DNA from 3 places in the Megasphaera sp. An286 genome. Region 2 is predicted to be linked to each of the others. Evidence: riboswitches for the same ligand, from Rfam matches in the RefSeq annotation. Region 2 holds a riboswitch; each other region holds the start of a gene.

Region 1 (2,261 bases), on a different contig from region 2:
CCTGTACATGGCCGTGTTGTCCTTATTCGGCATAAAGGTCTTGTGAACGGCGAGCTGCCGCTGGAGAGCCTGCTTGAGGTCGGCAATATCGCCGGCTCCGTAGGCGGCTACGATGCAGTTTGTCGGCACGGCCCCGCCGGCGACGCGCAGCGTCGATACCTGCGTGTCCAGCATGTCAGCCTTGATCTGATTCCACAAATCGTCACGGCTGCCGCCTTCCGTAATGGTCAGCGTCGTCAAGTCGATGCCTGCCGCCCGGTACCGGTCGGTGACCTCCATGTAATCGTAGCCGATGCCTTCGAGGACGCAGCGCCACATCGCCCCCTGGTCCGAGTCGAGTGTCAGGCCCGTGAAGGTACCGCGCACATGGGGGAAATCACCGTTGCCGCCCGTCAGGTAGGGAATGAACATCGCCCCGTCGCAGCCTGCTGGATGGCGTTCTGCTAATTTGTCCAGCTCGGCGTAGTATTCGTCGTCTTCGCGGCGGCAGACAGAGTCCTTAAACCAGCGCAGAGCCAGGCCGCCGGTCCGCACCATGCCCCAATAGAAATACGTCCCCGGCAAGGTGCCCGAATTGAAGATGAGGCCGCTTCCCGGCACGGACAATTCGGGGATGATGCCGTCCGTAGCGGCGCAGAACATAGCGCACGTGCCGGCTACGTCGACGGCCTTGCCCGCTTCCAGAATGCCGCTGCCCATCATGGATTCCATCGTATCGCCGGCGCCGGCGCAGATGGGAATGCCGGCGGGAAAGCCCGTTTCCAGGGCGTCGGCTTCGCAGAGACGGCCAATAATGTCCCAGGGCTTGACGATGCGCGGCATGTATTTCTTGTCGATGCCCAGGATGCGAAGCTGCTCATCGGACCACTCCTTGGTCACGACGTTGTAGCCCAGGCCCCAGCCGGACATAGCGCCCCAGTCGATAAAGGCGTCTTCTCCCTGCAATCCGGCCAGATGCATGAGGACGTACGGGCAGTTGTGGACGAACTTGACGCCCTTTTCCTTAAAGGCCGGAATATGCTTCATGAACCAGCGGGCAAACATGGCCGGGAACATGACGTTCGGCTCGGCGTTGCCCGTTTCGGCCGCCCAGATATCCAGCTTCAAGGCCTTCAGCCCTTCTACGTCGTCGGCCGTGCGGCTGTCCAGATAATTGACGTACGGCGTCACGGCGTTTCCTTCGGCGTCGATGCCGGCAATGCCGCAGATGATGCCGTCGCCCATGATAGCCCGCACCGCCGCCGGGGAAATCCCCTTTTCTTCCAGCTGGCGGCTGCACGACGCCATGCACTGCTTGATGAGGCGGTAATATTCGTCTACGTCCATCTGCACCCAGCCGGGATGAGGATAATACAGCGTCGTCTTGGCCGTATCCATAGCTACGCATTCCATGTCCTCGCTGTACACGGCGACCTTTACGCTCTGCGTCCCGGCGTCAAATCCCAAATAATATTTCTTTTCCATATCCATTACCTGCCCTTCTATCTTGCGGCAAATCAAAAAAAGGCCGGAATACATCCAGCCTTTTCGCACTTGAGAACGGCACGGCAAACACACCTGCGCCGCGCCCGAAGTCTTTTCTCATCCAGACTATACTGTCGGTCCCGGAATTTCGCCGGGTCAGCTCCCTCAGGAGGTTGCGGACTGTCACCGCCGGTCAGGACTCTGAAAGGATTTCCCTTTCTCACCTTGCCTCAAAGACTAAATATATTAATGTAAATATATTATGTATTTTTTACATATATATCATACTACGATGGAATGAAAAAAACAAGTAAGACGACGGCAAAAGCAAAGCCCGCCCGGTGAAACGGCCTTGTCCAGACGCCGACGACCTATTCGCCGCGCTGCGCTCCATAGTGCTCCTGCAGATATGCTTCGCTAAATTCGATGAACCGTTCCAGCAGCGGCGACAAGAACTGGTTCTTTTTCCAGACCATGTAGCTTCCGTTTTCGATGAACGGCTTCATAGGGCGCATGCACAAGCCCGGCAAGACCGTGTCGAAGTCCAGCCCCAAGGCCAGGCCGACGCCGTTGTCCGTCAGGACCATCTTGTTGTATGCCGACAGATTCATGTACACGGCCAGGCGCACGTCGGACTGCCATCGCCCCAGCCAGGCTTCGACCTGATTTTTTACGGACAAGCGGGCCGGCATGATGAGGCGCTGCCCGGCCAGATCCTGCGGCTCGACGGCCTCCTTCGCCGCCATGGGATGATCCTGCCGCATCAGCACGGTCCAGCGGTCCTTGAGAGGCATGCG
Region 2 (2,261 bases):
GAAAAGCTGCAGGGCAGCGATTCGGGCAATTACCTCATCGTCGAAGTCGAAGGCATCAATGACGACGACCTGGACGACAAGGCCGTCGCCTTAGACGAGCTCTGCACGCAGCACGGCGCGTCGTCGGTCCTCGTCGCCGACCACAATAAAATCTGGCAGGCCCGCAAGGCCTTTGCCGAGGCAGTCCGCGCCGAAAGTCTCATCGTCAGCAAAGAAGACGTCGTCGTCCCCGTCGACCAGGAACCGCTCCTGCTGGCGGAAATTCTCCGCCTGGCCGGCAAATACGGCCTGATCACCCGCATTGCCAGCCACGCCGGCGACGGCAACATCCATCTCAACATCTTAAAGCCCGACGATACGCCCTACGAAGACTGGGCCCGCCGGGTCGAACAAAACCAGCAGGAGCTGTACGCCTTCATCTACGCCCACGGCGGCCGCTTATCGGGCGAGCACGGCATCGGCTTTAAGCGGAAGCATTTGATGGAAGAATTTACCAATCCCGACGAGCTGGCCATGATGAAAGCTATCAAAAAAGCCCTGGACCCCAACAATATCCTCAATCCGGGCAAAATATTCGACATAGAATAGGCCTGTCCCAGCCCGGCCGGCCGCGGCGGCTCTTGCCAAGGATAGCCATTCTGTGTATAATGATTCATGTAGTCATATATCTTCAGGGCAGGGTGAAATTCCCGATCGGCGGTATAGTCCGCGAACGCTACGGCGTAGGAGCCATGTGCTCGTGATTTGGTGCAATTCCAAAACCGACAGTATAGTCTGGATGGAAGAAGATACGATGAAGCTGCCGCCGCGCAGCTTGTGTTGTGTTGACCAAAAAGCCCTGACGCTGCTGAACAGACCGTCAGGGCTTTATCATATTCAGGAGGTTTTATTGTGGCAAAGGAAAACAGAAAATTCAATACCGTAGAAGAAGCAATCGAAGAATTGCAAGCCGGGCACATCATCATCGTCACCGACGACCCGGATAGAGAAAATGAAGGCGACTTTATCTGCGCCGCCCAGTACTGCACGACAGAAAACATGAACTTCATGGCGACCCACGGCAAGGGCCTCATCTGCATGCCCATGAGCATCGAATACGCCCGTAAGCTCGGCCTGCCGCCGATGGTAAGCGACAATACGGACAATCACGAAACGGCCTTCACCGTCTCCATCGACCACGTCGATACGACGACGGGTATTTCCGCCGTAGAACGGGCGCTGACGGCCCGCAAATGCACGGAAGAAACGGCCCGTCCCGAAGACTTCCGCCGTCCCGGCCATAACTTCCCCTTGATCGCCAAGCGCGGCGGCGTCCTGGCCCGCAACGGCCATACGGAAGCGACGGTCGACCTCATGCGCCTTGCCGGACTGAAGCAAGTCGGCCTGTGCTGCGAAATCATGGCCGACGACGGCACGATGATGCAGACACCGCAGCTGTGGGAATTGGCCGACAAGTACAATTTAAAATTCATCACCATTCACGACCTGCAGAACTACTGCCGCCGCCACGACAAGCACGTCGTCCGCGAAGCCGTCGCTAAAATGCCGACGAAATTCGGCGAATTCAAGATTTACGGCTACGTCAACGACTTGACGGGCGAACACCACGTCGCCCTCGTCAAAGGCGACATCGGCGACGGCAAAAACCTGCTCTGCCGCGTCCACTCCGAATGCCTGACGGGCGACGTATTCGGTTCGTGCCGCTGCGACTGCGGCGAACAGCTGGCCGCCGCCATGACCCAGATCAACGCCGAAGGCCGGGGCATTCTCCTCTACATGCGCCAGGAAGGCCGGGGCATCGGCCTCATCAACAAGCTGAAGGCCTACGTCCTCCAGGAACAGGGCTACGACACCGTAGAAGCCAATGAAAAACTGGGCTTTGCGCCGGACCTGCGCGAATATTGGATAGGCGCTCAGATTCTGCAGGATTTGGGAGCCAAAGAACTGCGCCTGCTGACGAACAACCCGGAAAAAATCTACGGCCTCGAAGGCTTCGGCGTAGAAATCGTAGAACGCGTGCCGATTGAAATGAAGCCCCAGGAGTTCGACGAATTCTACTTGGAAACGAAAAAACATAAGATGGGACACATTCTCCCCCATTTGCGCTGATACGCGCCGATAAAGGGAGCCGCATCGGATTTCGCCGACGCGGCTCCTTTTCGTTACGCCCGTTGTTCCTTCAATATGAATTGATCCTTATGATATTCGATAAGGCCCTCTTTTTTCATCCGGCTCAGCTCTGCTGACATGGCGCTCCGGTC
Region 3 (2,261 bases), on a different contig from region 2:
TCAATTCTATTCTCGAAAGGAACCGATAGGTATGATACACATTTGTCCTTCTATTTTGTCCGCCGATTTTTCCCGGCTGGCTGAAGAAATTAAAGACGTAGAATCAAAGGGAGCAGACTGCATCCATCTCGATATGATGGACGGCCATTTCGTGCCGAACCTGACGTTCGGCGTGCCGATCATCGCCGCCTTGCGGAAGCACGTTTCCATTCCCTTCGACGCCCATTTGATGGTCGAACATCCCGACGTATACGTAGACGGCCTGGCAAAAGCCGGCGTGCAGTACGTTACAGTCCATCAGGAAGCGTGTCCTCACCTGGACAGCACGCTGCAGCATATCCGCAGCGCCGGCATGAAGTGCGGCGTTGCCTTGAATCCGGCTACGCCCGTATCGTCTTTATCCTGCGTGGCGGCGCAGCTCGATATGATCCTCATCATGAGCGTCAATCCCGGTTTCGGCGGCCAGAAATTCATTCCTTATTCGCTGGATAAAATCCGTGAAGCCAGGGCGCTGCTCGATTCCGTCGGCAACACGGAAGCCGTCGTAGAAGTAGACGGCGGCGTCAACGCCGATACAGTACAGGCGGTCAAGGAAGCCGGCGCTACCTTCCTCGTTGCGGGAAGCGCCGTATTTGGAGCGGCAGACCGGGCTGCAGCCATCGCCGCGCTGCGGTAAGAAGTCTGTACTTGTATTTCTATCCCTTATGTGCTAAAATCATAGGTGGATATGAATAATAGTCTTTGGGGCAAGGTGAGAAAGGGCAGCTTTCAATTCCTGACCGGCGGTATAGTCCGCTAGCCTGGCGTAAGCGGGGCTGAACCGATGCGATTTCGGTACCGACAGTATAGTCTGGATGGGAAAAGACGACGTTTCGTTTATTTTTGTTGTGCGCAAAAGGCTATTGGGTTTCCATACCCGTAGCCTTTTTATTTTTTATAACAAAATCTATCAGGAAAGGAATGACAGATTTGGAACCGGTAGATTATATGAGAAAAGCCCTGGAGCTGGCAAAGCTGGCCTTAGGGTATACAACGCCGAATCCGGCCGTCGGCTGCGTCATCGTAAAAGACGGTGAAATCGTCGGCACGGGCTACCATCGCCAGGCCGGCACGCCCCATGCGGAAGTATGGGCCCTGCGCGAAGCCGGCGACAAGGCAAAGGGCGCGACGGTATACGTTACGCTGGAACCCTGCGCGCATTACGGGCGGACGCCGCCCTGCGCCCGCACGCTCGTGGAAAAGGGAGTCGGCAAGGTCGTCATCGCCATGCTGGATCCCAACCCTCTCGTAGCGGGAAAGGGAGCGGCCATTCTCCGGCAGGCCGGCATACCTGTCGAAATCGGGCTGCTTTCCAAGGAAGCCGCTCAGCTGAACGAAGTATTCATTAAAAATATGATGGTGCAGAAGCCGTTTATCGCCGTCAAAATAGCGCAGAGCCTCGACGGCTGCATCGCCTCGCGGACGGGAAAATCCCAGTGGATTACGAATCAATGGGCCCGCAATTACGGCCACTACCTGCGCTCTATCTACGACGGCATCCTCGTCGGCATCAATACGGTCAAGCTCGACAATCCGCTGCTGACCTGCCGCATCCGCCGCGAAGCCCACGACGAACCGCACCAGCCGGTACGCATCATCATGGATTCGCAGGGGCATATTCCCCTCAATTCCCTCGTCCTGACGGATAAGACGTCGCCGACCATCGTCGTGACGACGTCCCTCTGCCCGGTAGAAAAGATGAGAGAATTGAAAAACATGGGCGTCACCGTCCTGCTGGCTCCGCTGAACAAGGATCGCCACATCGATTTGCCTGCCGCCCTGGACTTGCTGTACAAGCAGGGGTTGCAGAGCATCCTCGTCGAAGGGGGCAGCAAGATTCAGGGAACCTTCTTCGACCACAAGCTCGTCGATAAGATATACGCCTTTATCGGCGACAAAGTCATCGGCGGCGAACAGGCCCTGTCGTCTGTCGGCGGCCACGGCGTCGATTCCCTCGACGAATGCCTGCCCCTGTCTTACGATTCGGTCGAGCTGCACGACGGCAATATTTTGATTACAGCGTATAATGCGAACAGGGAGGGAGCTTATGTTCACTGGCATCATTGAGGAATTGGGCACCGTCGGCCAGATGGACCGCCGTCCCGACTCGATAAAGCTGACGATTCAGGCCCGTAAGGTACTGGAAGGGACGCAGCTCGGCGACAGCATCGCCGTCAACGGCGTCTGCCTGACGGTGACCTCCATGACGGATTCGTCCTTCA

What was found. Region 2 has a riboswitch for FMN ahead of B5F80_RS00165 (bifunctional 3,4-dihydroxy-2-butanone-4-phosphate synthase/GTP cyclohydrolase II). Riboswitches for the same ligand answer to the same signal wherever they lie in the genome.
Region 1: linked by a shared signal. The riboswitch ahead of B5F80_RS03660 (FGGY family carbohydrate kinase) and the one ahead of B5F80_RS00165 (bifunctional 3,4-dihydroxy-2-butanone-4-phosphate synthase/GTP cyclohydrolase II) in region 2 are both predicted to bind FMN.
Region 3: linked by a shared signal. The riboswitch ahead of ribD (bifunctional diaminohydroxyphosphoribosylaminopyrimidine deaminase/5-amino-6-(5-phosphoribosylamino)uracil reductase RibD) and the one ahead of B5F80_RS00165 (bifunctional 3,4-dihydroxy-2-butanone-4-phosphate synthase/GTP cyclohydrolase II) in region 2 are both predicted to bind FMN.

The regions. Positions count from the first base shown of each region.
Region 1 is NZ_NFIY01000005.1:24,391-26,651, forward strand. Features, by position in the region: gene B5F80_RS03660 (FGGY family carbohydrate kinase) at 1-1,464, opposite strand, end outside; FMN riboswitch at 1,570-1,706, opposite strand; gene B5F80_RS03665 (LysR family transcriptional regulator) at 1,836-2,261, opposite strand, start outside.
Region 2 is NZ_NFIY01000001.1:44,534-46,794, reverse strand. Features, by position in the region: gene B5F80_RS00170 (FAD-binding oxidoreductase) at 1-588, shown strand, start outside; FMN riboswitch at 663-794, shown strand; gene B5F80_RS00165 (bifunctional 3,4-dihydroxy-2-butanone-4-phosphate synthase/GTP cyclohydrolase II) at 892-2,109, shown strand; gene B5F80_RS00160 (Crp/Fnr family transcriptional regulator) at 2,163-2,261, opposite strand, start outside.
Region 3 is NZ_NFIY01000004.1:107,194-109,454, forward strand. Features, by position in the region: gene rsgA (ribosome small subunit-dependent GTPase A) at 1-29, shown strand, start outside; gene rpe (ribulose-phosphate 3-epimerase) at 32-676, shown strand; FMN riboswitch at 734-870, shown strand; gene ribD (bifunctional diaminohydroxyphosphoribosylaminopyrimidine deaminase/5-amino-6-(5-phosphoribosylamino)uracil reductase RibD) at 970-2,106, shown strand; gene B5F80_RS03400 (riboflavin synthase) at 2,087-2,261, shown strand, end outside.